Regions from separate parts of the Streptomyces desertarenae genome, predicted to be linked through region 2. Evidence: riboswitches for the same ligand, from Rfam matches in the RefSeq annotation. Region 2 holds a riboswitch; the other holds the start of a gene.
The links. A riboswitch is a leader RNA that binds a small molecule or an ion and turns the genes downstream of it on or off. The one in region 2 is predicted to bind glycine.
Positions count from the first base shown of each region.

Region 1: it holds a riboswitch for glycine, as region 2 does, so the genes downstream of both, gcvT (glycine cleavage system aminomethyltransferase GcvT) here and gcvP (aminomethyl-transferring glycine dehydrogenase) in region 2, are expected to answer to the same signal.

Region 1 covers NZ_JBHUFU010000005.1:300,119-307,521, forward strand. Annotated here, with positions in the region: gene gcvH (glycine cleavage system protein GcvH) at 1-91, opposite strand, end outside; gene gcvT (glycine cleavage system aminomethyltransferase GcvT) at 204-1,322, opposite strand; glycine riboswitch at 1,416-1,531, opposite strand; glycine riboswitch at 1,532-1,642, opposite strand; gene ACFSJS_RS11230 (AAA family ATPase) at 1,905-2,549, shown strand; gene ACFSJS_RS11235 (enhanced serine sensitivity protein SseB) at 2,599-3,375, shown strand; gene ACFSJS_RS11240 (enhanced serine sensitivity protein SseB C-terminal domain-containing protein) at 3,549-4,340, shown strand; gene ACFSJS_RS11245 (ABC transporter substrate-binding protein) at 4,574-6,235, shown strand; gene ACFSJS_RS11250 (ABC transporter permease) at 6,323-7,327, shown strand; gene ACFSJS_RS11255 (ABC transporter permease) at 7,327-7,403, shown strand, end outside.
Region 2 covers NZ_JBHUFU010000008.1:286,303-293,705, forward strand. Annotated here, with positions in the region: gene gcvP (aminomethyl-transferring glycine dehydrogenase) at 1-1,714, opposite strand, end outside; glycine riboswitch at 1,777-1,893, opposite strand; glycine riboswitch at 1,895-1,990, opposite strand; gene ACFSJS_RS15945 (PRC-barrel domain-containing protein) at 2,151-2,528, shown strand; gene ACFSJS_RS15950 (DNA polymerase IV) at 2,444-3,940, opposite strand; gene ACFSJS_RS15955 (MerR family transcriptional regulator) at 4,027-4,626, opposite strand; gene ACFSJS_RS15960 (bifunctional nuclease family protein) at 4,811-5,284, opposite strand; gene ftsR (transcriptional regulator FtsR) at 5,371-6,138, opposite strand; gene ACFSJS_RS15970 (FHA domain-containing protein) at 6,162-6,971, opposite strand; gene ACFSJS_RS15975 (DUF881 domain-containing protein) at 7,097-7,403, opposite strand, start outside.

The sequences.
Region 1 (7,403 bases), on a different contig from region 2:
GCTCGGTGATGCCGACCGTCGCCACACCGTCCTCGGCGGCCGACAGCCACTCGTGCTCCTTGCTGTAGCGCAGCTGCTGGGGGTTGCTCATGGCGTGATTCTCCTGGTGGGAAGGGGGGTGAGGAAAACGGGTCTTGCCAGGTGGGACGGGGCGGGACCGCCGTTCGGGCGGCGCGGCGCCGGTTGCCGGGGCCGCTGCGGGGTCAGCGCTCGCGCCGGTAGAACGGCAGCGCGACGACCTCGTACGGCTCGTGCGTACCGCGGATGTCCACGGCCACACCCTCCGTGCCGGGGGCGGCGTGGGCGGCGTCCACGTACGCCATCGCGATCGGCTTCCCCAGGGTGGGGGAGGGGGCGCCGGAGGTGACCTCGCCGATCACCGAGCCGTCCGCGCCGACCACCGCGTACCCCGCGCGCGGCACCCGGCGGCCGGCGGCGACCAGGCCGACCAGCGTGCGCGGCGGGTTCTCCCGCGTCCTGCGGGCGGCCTCCTCCAGGGCGGCGCGGCCGGTGAAGTCGCCGGGCTTGTCGAACTTCACCACGCGGCCGAGCCCCGCGTCGAAGGGGGTGGTCGCCCGGGTCAGCTCGTGCCCGTACAGCGGCATGCCCGCCTCCAGCCGGAGGGTGTCGCGGCAGGACAGCCCGCACGGCACCAGGCCCTCGGCCGCGCCGGCCTCGGTCAGCGCCGACCACAGCGCCTCGGCGTCGCCGGGGGAGACGAACAGCTCGAAGCCGTCCTCGCCGGTGTAGCCGGTGCGGGCGATCAGCGCCCGCACGCCCGCGACCGTGCCGGGCAGTCCGGCGTAGTACTTCAGCCCGTCCAGGTCGGCGTCGGTGAGCTTCGCCAGGACGGCGGGCGAGGCGGGGCCCTGGACGGCCAGCAGCGCGTACGCCTCGCGGTCGTCGCGCACGGCCGCGTCGAAGCCGTCGCGGCGCTCGGCGAGGGCGTCCAGCACCACCTGCGCGTTGGCGGCGTTGGCGACGACCAGGTACTCCTCGGCGCCCAGCCGGTAGACGATCAGGTCGTCCAGGATGCCGCCGGACTCCTCGCAGATCATGGTGTAGCGGGCCCGGCCCACCGGGACGGCGGACAGGTGGCCGACCAGGGCGTGGTCCAGCAGTTCGCCGGCCTGCGGCCCGGTGACGGTGATCTCGCCCATGTGGCTCAGGTCGAACAGGCCGGCGCGGGTGCGCACGGCGTTGTGCTCGTCGCGCTCGCTGCCGTAGCGCAGCGGCATCTCCCAGCCCGCGAAGTCCGTCATGGTCGCGCCGAGGGCGCGGTGGACGGCGTCGAGGGCGGTGCGTCGGGGGGAATCGCTCATGGTCGTGGCTCCCAGGCGAGGTGGCCGGGCCGCGGACGGGCCCGGCGGGACCGATGGACACGATGGACGGACGGGGGACGGTGGAGGACCAGGCCCTCCCCATCTGTCATCGGAACCTGAGAGGTTCGCCACAAGTCCGCACGGGCGGACCACGGCTTGCACCTTGGGTGGGACGCCTCCCGCGGGAGACGTCCGCTTTTCAGATGTGCCTCGCCCGCGCGGTATCGGGGCCTGAGAGATTCAAGGGAGGACTTGCTCCTTCGGCGCCCCGGAAACCCGCTGTGACCAGCGGTTCCCGGGAACTCTCCCGCGCGGGCTCAAGCGGCCGGTATGCAGTTCGCGCGCTCATCATCGCATGCCCGGCCCCGGGGCGGGCCGGGCGGGCGCGGAGCCGTGCGGAGGCGGCCGGACGCACCGCGCGGCGTGCCCCGCTGGGGTGCGCCCGCGAGCGGGGGGAAGGCGGAATGTGTCGGGACGCGCCCGGAATGGGTAGTCACCTTGTCCGCCGCCGTCCCGCTTGACACGCTCTGGGTACGGCCGCGGACACGTGGCGGACAGCGGGGAGGCCTACCAGTGAGCAGCCTGGAGAGCGCCTGTGCGGCGCAGGGCGGGGCCGGGGCGGTGCCGCGGCGCGCGCCGGCGCCGGCACTGGCGGGCGGGCGCGACCTGCGCGGGACGACGGGGGTGCGGGTCCTGCGCTTCCCCGCCGGGGACCGGGTGGTCGTCTCCGGCCTTCCGGGCAGCGGCAAGTCCACCCTGATCCGGCGCGTGGTGGCCGCCCACGAGACGGTGGTGCGGATCGACTCCCAGGACATGCGGGAGCGCTGGGAGGCGGGGCTGCCGGCCGGGCTGCCGTACGCCCTCTACCGCCCCCTCGTCCGCGCGGCCCACTACCTCGCCCTGGGCCGGGCGCTGGCCTCGGGGGCGAGCGTGGTGGTCCACGACTGCGGCTCCCAGAGCTGGGTGCGCCGCTGGCTGGCACTGGACGCGCGGCGCCGCGGCCGGGCGCTGCACATGGTGCTGCTGGACGTGCCTCCCCCGGTGGCGCTGGCCGGGCAGGCGGAGCGGGGCCGGGGGGTGTCGGCGTACGCCTTCGCCCGGCACCGCAGGGCGGTGCGGCGCCTGGTGGCGGAGTCGGAGGCGGGACGGCCGCCCGCGGGCTGCGCCTCGGTGGTGCTGCTGGACCGGGCGGCGGCCGGTGCGCTGCGCGGGGTCGTCTTCGACTGACGGCCCCCGGGCGCGCCGGACGGCCCCCGGCTGCCGATAGGGTTTTCGCATGACCATCCCGCAGCAGTACGGGCCGGGGGACGACGGCTGGCCCGGCAACGAGCTGGAGGAGGCCCTCGCCGCGTCCGTCGGCGTCCCCGGCGCGGGCGCCCGGCTGCTGGAGGTGCTCGGACGCAGCAGCCTGTGGGTGCCGCTGCCCGAGGGCGGCACGCCGGCCAGCCCCCACCTCGACCTGCCCACGGTCCAGCTCGACGGGGCGCCGTACGTGCCCGTCTTCAGCTCCCGGGAGCAGTTCCTGCGGGGCGCCGGCTCGCACCTGTCCTTCGCCGTCGCCCCCGCCCGCGAGTTCGCCCGCGGTCTGCCGCCGCAGGTGGGCATCGTGGTCAACCCCGAGGGCACGGTCGGCCTCCCGCTGCCCCCGCCGGCCGTGGCCGAGCTGTGCCGCGAGGGCGGCCCGGAAGGCGTGCCGGGGATGGCGAGCGGCGCCCGGGTGCGGCTCTTCGAGCCCGACTGGCAGGAGGAGCCGGTGGACTTCCTCGCCGCCGCGGCCGGGGAGCTCGCGGTGCTGCCGCAGGTCCGCAGCGCCCGCCGCGGCCTGGCCAGCATCGAGGGCGGCCCGCCCGCGCTGTTCGTCGGAGTGGAGCTGGACCTGCTCGACCCGCAGGCCCGCACGGCGGCGCACGACGCGCTGGGGCGCGCGCTGGGCCGGGAGCCGGTGCGCTGGCCCGTGCAACTGGTGCTGCTGGACGCGGCGCAGGACCCGGTCGTGGACTGGATGCGCCAGTGCGTCAGGCCCTTCTACGCACGCGCGGAGCAGCCGTACTGAGGCGCCCGGCCGGCCGCCCGCCCGCCGCGGGCTGAGTACCCGCGCCCAGGCGCGGATGAGTACTCCCGGCCCTGTCGGGTGCGGACCGTAAGCTGGTTGGATGTCGGGACGGGACGCGCGCGCGGCCCGGTGCGGGACGTACGGAGCACGCAAGGACGAGAAGGGGCGGCCACGTGAGCGCGGGTGGAAGCGTCGATCAGCTGCTGCACCAGGTGGCGCCCGGGCGGTACGACGCCTACGAGGCGCTGCTGCACGCCCTCGCCCGGGGCCGGGTGTGGATGCTGCTCTGGCACGGCCAGGCCGGCTCGCCCGACGCCCAGTACGGGAACATGGAGGTCGCCGGGCACGGCTACGCCCCCTGCGTGACGTCGGAGCGCGAGCTGGCCGCCTCCGGCTGGACGCGCGCGCACGAGGTGGTGGGCGGACGCGACGTCGCCGCCGCCCTCTTCCCCGACCGCTGGGGTCTGTGGCTCAACCCGCACGCGCCCGGCGGTGGCGTCGGCGTGCCCTGGCTGGACCTGCGCCGGATCGCCGGCGGGCTGGACCGGCTGCCCGCCGGGCCGCTGCGCATCGGCGAGCCGACCGTCGAGGTCCCCCACTTCTACGCCCAGCTCGTCCAGAACGCCCACCGCACCTCCGCCGTGCGCACCCTGCGCCGGGCCTGGGTGCAGCCCGCGCTGGGGGCGCCGTACCTGGTGATCGGCCTCGACCTGTACGACGGCAGTCCGCAGTCGGTGGAGTCGGTGCGCTCGATGATGCAGCGGTCGGTGGCCGCGGTGCCCGACGGACTGGCCGTCTCCACGGTGTCGATGGCGGACGACTACGACCCGGTCGCCATGTGGCTGAGGGCCAACTCCCGCCCCTTCTTCGACCGCGACGCCCACCAGGGGGCCGCACCGGCCGCCCCGGCGGCCGCCCCCGGCACCGGCACCGGGTACGGCTACGGCTACCCGCGCCCCTACTGAGCCGGGCGGTGGCGGACCGCCGGACCGCGGCGGTCCGAGGGGCCGGTGAGGGCCTGTGAAGGCCCGCTGGTTTCGCCCGTGTTGCACCTCTATGACCTGCGGTGTCGTCGTTCCGCGGTTCGGGTCTCAGGTCTATATCACCGACATGCGGACAGTTCACACCGCTGGTTGGGGGCAGTACTGTTCGGGCGACCAGCAGACCTTCCTACCGTCACCGACCCCTGAGGTGGAACATGCGAATAACCAGTTCCAGGGTCGTCCAGACGATCGCGGCCGCCCTCGCGGTTGGTGTGATCGCCACTGGATGTGCCAGCGAACGAGGCGAGAAGAGCGAGGGTGGGGACACCTTCGTCTTCGGCGCCGCCGGTGACCCCGGCTCCCTGGACCCGGCGCTGGCCAGTGACGGAGAGACGTTCCGGGTGACCCGCCAGGCCTTCGAGGCGCTGATCGAGCACGAGCCGGGCGGCACCAAGCTGGTCGGCGGGCTGGCCGAGTCCTGGGACAGCAACGACGACGGCACCGAGTGGACCTTCAACCTCCGCAAGGGCGTGACGTTCCACGACGGGGAGAAGCTGACCGCCGAGGCCGTCTGCAAGAACTACGACCACTGGTTCAACTGGACCGGGACGTACCAGAACAGCGCGGTCTCCTACTACTGGCAGACCATCTTCGGGGGCTTCGCCAAGAACGAGAGCGAGGACACCCCGAAGGCCAACTACAAGGGCTGCGAGGCCAAGGACGAGCTGACGGCCGTCATCAGCGTCCACGAGGCCTCCGCCAACCTCCCGGGCGGCTTCTCCCTCCAGGCGCTGGCCATCCACTCCCCGAAGGCCATCGACAAGTACGAGGCGCAGGAGGCCACCGGCGAGGAGGACGCCATCTCCTACCCCGAGTACAGCCAGAAGGCCGGCACCGTCGCGGGCACCGGCCCCTTCCGGATCGTCGAGTGGGACAAGGGCAACAAGGAAGTCACCCTCGAGCGCTTCGACGACTACTGGGGTGAGAAGGCCGGCGTCGAGAAGCTGGTCTTCCGCACCATCGCCGAGGAGTCCGCGCGCCGCCAGGCGCTCCAGGCCGGCAACATCCACGGCTACGACCTGGTCGCGCCGTCGGACGTGGCGACCCTGGAGAAGGAGGGCTTCCAGGTCCCGGTCCGCGGCGTGTTCAACCTCTTCTACGTGGGCTTCTCGCAGGAGGCCAACAAGGCCCTGCAGAAGAAGGACGTCCGCCGGGCCATCACGCACGCGATCGACCGGGAGAACATCGTCAAGACCCAGCTGCCCGAGGGCGGCGTGGTCGCCACGCAGTTCATGCCGGACACGGTCGACGGCTACTCGGACAAGGTCGCCACCTACGAGTTCGACTCCGCCAAGGCCGAGGAGCTGCTGAAGAAGGCCGGCGAGGAGGGCCTCGCCGTCGACTTCTGCTACCCCACCGAGGTGACCCGCCCGTACATGCCCGCCCCGATGGACATGTTCGAGCTGATGAAGACCGACCTGACCGAGGCCGGCATCAAGGTCAACCCCAAGCCCATGAAGTGGGCCCCGGACTACCTGGACGCCACCGAGGCCGGCAGCTGCGACCTGCACCTGCTGGGCTGGACCGGTGACTTCAACGACGCCTACAACTTCATCGGCACCTGGTTCGCCGGCTACGACAAGCAGTGGGGCTTCCGCGACGACGAGGTCTTCGACGCGATGAAGGCCGCCGAGTCCGAGCCGGACCCGGCCAAGCGGGTGGAGCTCTACAAGAAGGCCAACGAGGTCATCATGGACTACATCCCCGGCGTCCCGGTCTCCTCGTCCCCGCCGTCCATCGCGTTCGCCAAGGACGTCAACCCCCCGAAGGTCTCCCCGCTGACCCAGGAGAACTTCGCCGAGGTCTCCTTCAAGTAAACGCATGATCGCGCAGGTCCGCCCGGCCACGGCACCGATGTGGCCGGGCGGACCTGACCATGAGGACATAGAAAGGGGCATCGCGGGGTGTTGCGTCTCGTCGTACGAAGACTGCTGCAACTGATTCCCACCCTGCTGGGCCTGTCGGTTCTGCTGTTCGTCTGGCTGAACCGGCTTCCCGGCGGACCCGCGGCGGCCATGCTCGGTGAGCGTGCCACCGCCGCCGACAAGGCCCGCATCGAGGAGGCCCTCGGGCTCGACCAGCCGGTGTGGGTGCAGTACGGCCGTTTCCTGAGGCGGCTGTCCGAACTGAACCTGGGCGTGTCCACCCAGACCGGCCAGCCGGTGTGGGACGAGTTCGCCCGGCGGTTCCCCGCCACGGTGGAACTCGGCGTCGCGGCCATGCTCATCGCCATCGCCGTCGGCGTCCCGCTGGGCTACTTCGCCGCCCGCCGGCGCGGCAGCTGGCTGGACATCAGCGCGGTCTCCGGCTCCCTGCTGGGCATCTGCATCCCGGTCTTCTTCCTGGCCTTCCTGCTCAAGGCGCTCTTCGCCGTCCAGCTCGGCTGGTTCCCCAGCTTCGGCCGCCAGACCACCGGCATCGACGCCACCGAGGTGACCGGCTTCTACGTCCTGGACGGCATCCTCACCGGCGAGTTCGACGCCTCCTGGGACGCGCTCATGCACCTGGTGCTGCCGGCGCTCGCGCTCTCCTCGATCCCGCTGGCCATCATCACCCGCATGACCCGGGCCAGCGTCCTGGAGGTGCTCGGCGAGGACTACGTGCGCACCGCCGAGTCCAAGGGCCTGAGCCGGCAGGTGGTGCGCGGCCGCCACGTGCTGCGCAACGCGCTGCTGCCGGTCGTCACCGCCGTCGGCCTGCTGACCGGCGGCCTGCTGTCGGGAGCGGTGCTCACCGAGTCGGTCTTCGCCTTCGGCGGCATCGGCTCGTTCATCAAGGACGCCATCGACCAGAGCGACTACCCGGTCCTGGTCGGCTTCATCATGTTCATCGCGGCCGTCTACGTGGTCGTCAACCTGCTGGTCGACCTCGCCTACAGCCTTATCGACCCGAGAGTGCGGGTGCACTGATGAGCACCAAGACCGACAAGATCGACCGGCTCGCCGAACTCACCGCCGCCACCGACCACGCCGCGGGTGCCGGCCT
Region 2 (7,403 bases):
TGTCGTACCCGGTGGCCTCCGCCAGGCCCTCCTCCAGCTCGCGGATCAGCGTCAGGTAGCCCTCGGCCTGGTCGGCGGGGGCGAAGGGGTGCAGGCCGCCGAACTCGGGCCAGGTGATCGACTCCATCTCGGTGGTCGCGTTGAGCTTCATCGTGCACGAGCCCAGCGGGATCATGCCGCGGTCCAGCGCGTAGTCCCGGTCGGCGAGGCGGCGCAGGTAGCGCAGCATCGACGTCTCGGAGCGGTACCGGTGGAAGACGGGGTGGGTCAGGTAGTCGTCGGTGCGCAGCAGCCCGGCGGGCAGGACCTCCCCGGCGGCGGCGTCCAGCGCCTCGACGTCCGCGGCCGTGGCGGAGACGCCGAAGGCCCCCCACACCGCGGCGAGCCGGTCGCGTCCGGTGGTCTCGTCGCAGGCGATGCCGACGTGGTCGGCATCGGTCTGCCGCAGGTTGATCCCGGCCTCCCGGGCGGCGGCGACGATCTCGGCGGCCCGTCCGGGCACTCGCGCGGTGACGGTGTCGAAGAAGGTGTCGTGCACGACCTCGACCCCGCCGTCGCGCAGTCCCTGCGCCAGGACGGCGGCGTGGCGGTGGGTGCGGCGGGCGATGGCCGCGAGTCCGTCGGGGCCGTGGTACACGGCGTACATGGAGGCCATCACGGCGAGCAGCACCTGGGCGGTGCAGATGTTGCTGGTGGCCTTCTCGCGGCGGATGTGCTGCTCCCGCGTCTGGAGGGCCAGGCGGTAGGCCGTGGCGCCGTCGGCGTCCACCGAGACGCCGACCAGGCGGCCGGGCAGGTTCCGCGCGAACTTCTCGCGCACCGCCATGAAGCCGGCGTGCGGGCCTCCGAAGCCCATCGGAACGCCGAAGCGCTGGCTGGAGCCCACCGCGATGTCGGCGCCCAGCTCGCCGGGGGAGGCCAGCAGGGTGAGGGCCAGCAGGTCGGCGGCGACGGTGACGACCGCGCCCAGCTCGTGGGCCTGCTCGATCACCGGCCGCAGGTCCCGCACGGCGCCCGAGGCGCCCGGGTACTGGAGGAGGACTCCGAAGACGCCGCGCTCGGCGGCGTCGTCGGGGATGCCGCCCGACAGGTCGGCGACGACGACCTCGACCCCGGTGGGCTCGGCGCGGGTCTCGATGACGGCGATCGTCTGGGGCAGGCAGTCGGCGTCGACGAGGAAGACGCCGTCCTTGACCCTGCCGGCGCGCCGGGACAGGGCCATGGCCTCGGCCGCGGCGGTGCCCTCGTCCAGCAGCGAGGCGCCCGCGGTGGGCAGCCCGGTCAGGTCGGAGACCACGGTCTGGAAGTTCAGCAGCGCCTCCAGGCGTCCCTGGGAGATCTCCGGCTGGTAGGGGGTGTAGGCCGTGTACCAGGCCGGGTTCTCCAGGACGTTGCGCAGGATGACCGGCGGAGTGAAGGTGCCGTAGTACCCCAGGCCGATCATGGAGTGCAGGACCCGGTTGCGCCGGGCGAGGGAGCGCAGCTCGTCGAGGACCTCCGCCTCGCTGCGGGCGCCGGGCAGCCCCAGCGCCTCGGCGCTCCTGATCGTCTCGGGCACCGCGGCCGCGGTCAGCTCGTCGAGCGACCCGTAGCCGACCTGGGCGAGCATCTTGGCCTGCTCGCCGGCGTCGGGCCCGATGTGGCGCTCTTCGAAGGGCCTGCCTCCCTCCAGTTCGGCGAGGGAAGCGGTGCGGGAGGTGCGGTCTGCTGTCATCTGCGGGGGCCTCCTGGTCTGCGCGACCTGCGAGGGCACCACGGCGCGGGTGCCCGACGGCCTCCCCCTCTGTCATCTCGACCTGAGAGCTTCACCGGCCGCGCCCGCGGACCGGCTTTCACCGTCGGTGAGGAGGGGCTGCGGCTCTCGCCCGTGGCCCGCCCTGCTTTCCAGAGTGACCTCACCCGCGCGGTACGTGAGCCTGAGAGATTCCGGGGAGGATTTGCTCCTTCGGCGCCCCCGGCGGCTGCCGGAGGACTCTCCCGCTCGGGGTCAACAGCCACTTCAGAGACTACCAGCGCATCCCGGAGGCGGACTCGACCGCGCCTCCGCGCTCCTTTCCGAGTGGCAGATGCGCCGGATGTGCCCTTTGGTTGTTTGTGGCAACCGTTTCCGAGCAGGTGTTCTCCTGCGCGAGGAGTTTGGAGGGACCGCCGTGCAGACCGACATCGACCCCCGGAACCTGATAGGCCTCAGGGCGATCGACCGCGACGGCCGGAAGATAGGCACCGTGGACGAGGTGTACCTCGACGATGCCACCGGCGTCCCGGAGTGGGCGGCGGTGCGCACCGGCTTCTTCAGCCGCGACGCCTTCGTGCCGCTGGAGCCCAGCGAGGTGGTGGGAGGGGTCCTCCGGGTGCCCTACGGGCGCGCCCTGGTCAGGGAGGCGCCGGACTTCGGCGTGGGCCGGCACCTCTCCCCCGAGCAGGAGCTCCGGCTCTACCACCACTACGGGCTGGACGTGCCGGGCGCCGGCGCGCCCGTGCCCGACGAGGACATGTCCTTCGGGCGGGTCGCGGGCTCGGAGCGCTGACCCCCCGGGCCCTCCCGCCCTCCGTCCCCCGTTCCCTCCCATGGCGCAAGCGGCTCGGAGAGCTCCAGCTCCGGGTCGTCCACCGGGAAGGTGCGCACCCTGCCCGGCGGCGTGCCGGGCCCCTCGAAGCGCACCGTGACCCGACCCAGGCCACTGCCCTGCACCCAGCCCGGCCCGTACCGCGCGTGCCGTACGTCCCGCCCGGGCGGCAGCCGGCGCACCGCCGCCTCCCCGGTCACCGGGTCCGCCTCCGACGAGGGGGCCGGGCCCGGTGGCCGGACCGCGCCGGGGACGGCCGCCCCCTCCCCGGTCGGGGCGAGGGCGGCGGCCTGCGCGAACAGGTCCTCCTGGGTGAAGTCCGCCAGGCCGCTCACGCCCACGCCCAGCAGCCGCACCCCCGCGGTGGTGTCGACGCCCTCGATGAGCCGTGCGGCGGCCTCCCCGACCACCGCCGGGTCGTCCGTCGGACCGCGCAGCGTCTCGGAGCGGGTGAGGGTGGAGAAGTCGTAGCTGCGCACCTTGACCACCACCGTGCGCCCGGACCGCCCCGCCGCCCGCAGCCGCTCGACGCAGCGGTCGGCCAGCCGTGCGACCTCCGCGTGGATCCGCGTGCGGTCGGTGAGGTCGGTGTCGAAGGTGTCCTCGACGGAGACCGACTTCGCGTCGCGTTCGGCGACCACCGGGCGCTCGTCGACGCCCCGGGCCATCAGGTGCAGGGCCGTGCCGTGCGCGCGGCCCAGCAGGCGCACCAGCTCCGCCTCCCCCGCTTCGGCGACCTCCCCCACCGTGGCGATCCCGGCCCGGCGCAGCGTCTGGCCGGTGGCGGGGCCCACGCCGGGCAGGACGCGCACGGGCATCGGCGCCAGCAGGGCGCGCTCGGTGCCGGGCGGGATGACCACCAGCCCGTCGGGTTTGGCCCGCTCGGAGGCGACCTTGGCGAGCATCTTCGATCCGGCCAGCCCCACCGAACCGCACAGCCCGGTGGCGGCCCGGATCTCCCGGCGCAGCCGCTCGCCGATCGCGCGGGCCCGCTGCTCCGACCACTCGCCGCCCGCCCCGGGGCCGGCGCGCCCGGCCTCCAGATCCACGAAGGCCTCGTCCAGGCTGAGCGGCTCCACCAGGGGCGACAGATCGCGCAGCAGCCCCATCACGACCTCGCTCACCCGGCGGTAGAGGCCGAAACGGGGGGCGAGGTAGGCGGCGTTCGGGCAGAGCCGGCGCGCCTGAGCCGTGGGCATCGCCGAGTGGACACCGAACACCCGGGCCTCGTAGGAGGCGGTGGCGACCACCCCGCGCGGGCCCAGACCGCCGACGACGACCGGCTTCCCGCGCAGGCTGGGCTTGGTCGCCTGCTCCACGGCGGCGAAGAACGCGTCCATGTCCAGGTGCAGGACCGTCGGTGCCCTTCTCACCCCTGTGATGCTGCCCCATGGCACTGACAACCGCGACGCCCCCGCCCCACCGGCGGCCGGCACGGGCCCGGACCGGCCGCGCGGTCTCAGCCGGCCCGGTTGCGCCGCCGCGCCAGTTCGTCGGCGGGGTTGCTCCCCACCAGGGTCTCCCCGGTGTCGATCCGCTCGGCGTGGAGCTGGGACAGGGCCGCCTCGACGTCCCGGTGCACCACGCCGACGGCGATCCCGAAGACGCCCTGGCCGCCCTGGAGCAGATCGACGACCTCGTCGGGCGAGGTGCACTCGTAGACCGTCGCCCCGTCGCTCATCAGCGTCATCTGCGCGAGGTCGTCGAGTTCCCGCGAGCGCAGGTGCCCCACGGCCGTGCGGATGTTCTGCAGGGAGACCCCGGCGTCCAGAAGCCGCTTGACGATCTTGAGGACGACGACGTCGCGGAAGCTGTAGAGCCGCTGGGTGCCCGAGCCGTACGCCGGACGGATGCTGGGCTCGACCAGTCCCGTGCGGGCCCAGTAGTCCAGTTGCCGATAGGTGATTCCCGCGGCCGCGCACGCCGTGGGGCCGCGGTATCCGAGCCGCTCGGAGGCAGCGCCCCGGACCGTGGCGGCGGGCTGGGCGGTGGGCCGTATGGAGGACCCGTGCAACGGATACGGATCGCCCGCCGCCCTGCTGTCGCCGGTGCTTCTCACGCCGACCCTCCGTCCTTCGCGTCCCGCGGATACGCCCGGGACCTGCCCAATCGACGGTAGGCAGTCACTCGGGGTGCGTCAACGATCGCCACACTCGGCACGCCGAGTGATAATCACCCAAAGAGTGGTTTCGCGTGTCCCACTCCGGGGAATGGGTGCCCGAATGGCCCGGCAGCGGAAGCACTCACTGGTTGCTGGTCCCGAAGTCCTCCGGTGAGATCTGGTCGAGGAACTCGCGGAACTTCTCCACCTCGTCCTCCTGCTCGTCCGGGATCGCGATCCCCGCGTCGTCCAACACGCCGTCACTGCCGTAGATGGGCGTTCCGGTGCGCAGGGCCAGCGCTATGGCGTCGGACGGCCGCGCGCTGACCTCCACACCGCTGGCGAAGACCAGCTCGGCGTAGAACACACCCTCTCTCAGATCCGTGATCCGTACGGCGGTGAGCTCCTGGCCGACCGCGTCCAGGACGTCCTTGAACAGGTCATGGGTCAGCGGGCGGGCAGGCGTCATGCCCTGCTGGGCGAAGGCGATCGCGGTCGCCTCCCCCGGACCGATCCAGATGGGAAGGTAACGGTCGCCCCCCACCTCTCGCAGGAGAACGATCGGCTGGTTGGAGGGCATTTCGACCCGGACACCCACAACGTCGAGCTCGTTCACACAGCAACCCTAGGACGTGCCCGCCCCCTTTGGGTAGTCGAACGCCCTCCGACCCGGTGGAGTCCTGCCCGGATTCCGGCCGGACGTCAGCGGAGCCGGGCCCTCAAGGCCGACTGCACCAGCGTCGCGTGGAGCCGTACGGCCAGCGTCGCCAGCTCCCTGGCGGTGGCCTCGGCATGCGCCCTGGTCTGCGGATTCCGGTGCCGCCGCAACGGGGCGACGACCTGCTCGACCAGCCCTGCCTCGCGCTCGGCCGACGCCTTCACCACCCGCAGGTGGCGGGGCTCCAGACCGTACCGGCCCAGATCGGCGACGATCCGGGCGACGGTGACCGCGTCGGCGTCGTAGCCGCCGTCCTCGTCCGGGCCGACGAGGCCGTACGCCTCCCACTCCTGGAGCTGCTCCTCGTCCGCCTCGGCGGCGGCCAGCAGCTCGTCCCGCCCCACCCGCGCGGTGCGGGGGAGGCCGGCTCCGCCGGCCCCGGAGGGCTCCCCGCCGTCCGCGTCGAACGGGTCGAGGGCGTCGGAGGGCCGCGCGGGACCGGGCAGCCTGATCTCCTCGCCCCGGTCGAGCGCGTCGAGCTGCTCCCGGATGACCTTCAGGGGCAGGTAGTGGTCGCGTTGGAGGCGCAGGATCCGGCTGAGCCGCTCCACGTCCTTCGGCCTGAACTTCCGGTATCCCGACGGGGTCCGCTGCGGTTCCACGAGGCCCTCGGACTCCAGGAACCGGATCTTGGAGATCGTCACCTCGGGGAACTCGTCCCGCAGCAGGTTGAGCACCGTACCGATGCTCATCGGACCGGATTCGGCGGCGGTGGTGCCCCTGCGGGCACCACCGGACCGGGATTGCAGCATGCGACGCCCCCGGGGCGGTCAGTTCATACGGTTCGCTGGCTCGCGAAGAACACCAGCCGGTACTTGCCGATCTGCACCTCGTCACCGTTGTTGAGCGCGACCGAGTCGATCCGCTCGCGGTTGACGTACGTGCCGTTGAGGCTGCCGACGTCGGAGACGGTGAACCGTCCGTCCGGGCCCCGGTGGAACTCCACGTGGCGCCGGGAGACGGTCACGTCGTCGAGGAAGATGTCGCTCTGGGGGTGGCGCCCGGCCGTCGTCAGCTCGCTGTCCAGCAGGAAGCGGCTTCCGGAGTTCGGCCCCCTGCGCACCACCAGCAGCGCCGAGCCCATCGGCAGCGCGTCCACGGCCGCCTGGGCCTCCGGGGACAGCGCCGGAATCGCCGTCTGCCCCGTCATCTCCGCGTCGTAGGCCTCCAGGCCGGAGATCGAGATGGTGGAGGTCGTCTCGGAGGAGCGCTCCGGGGCGGGGGCTCCGCCGCGCAGCGGCGCGCCGCAGTTGGAGCAGAACCGGCTCGCCTCAGCAGCGCGGTTCCCGCACCTCGCACAGACCGGCAAGTCAGTTCCTCCACCCGTACCCGAGGCCGATGGTGCCTCGGAACCTATGCGGCCGGGCGCCCCCTGGTCAACAGAGACAGGGCCGTGGCCACCCGAATTGCCGCCGGAAGAGACCTCGTCACGGAAGAGCGGACGCCCCGCGTCCTCGGCGGCACCACCGCCGCGCGGCGCACGATGCTTGGCACCGTCGCCGGCGTCCTGACGCTTGCCGAACAACTTCCCAAAAAAACTCACGGGCGATTCCCCTCGCACGAAACAGACCCGCCCGTGGGGCAGGACAGACCCTCGATGCTCACAGTGGCCGGACCGGACGTTCTCACAACGTCCCTGGCCTCCGGACAGTTTCCCTCATCCACCGGTCGGCAAGCCCGCCGACCCCCCGGTTTCTTCCTCATACCGACTCACTGCGACGGCGACTGAGCGTAGTCAGGTCGCTCCGCGGATCGCAAGGCATCCACAACGATCTTCTCTGATCGGGTTATCGTCACGGTGGCCTGCTCTTTCTCCATGCTCTGGACGACGCCGCCCGGGATGTTGAGCGCCGGTTCGAGGTCCTGGGGCTTGCCGATGACCTCGAACCGGTACGGCGGGGCCACCTTCCGGCCGTCGACCCTGACGCCGCCGTCGCTGTCGGTGAAGTACGTGTTCGTCACCACCCGCACGCCGTTGACCTCGATCGCCTCGGCACCCGCGGCACGCAGCTCCTGG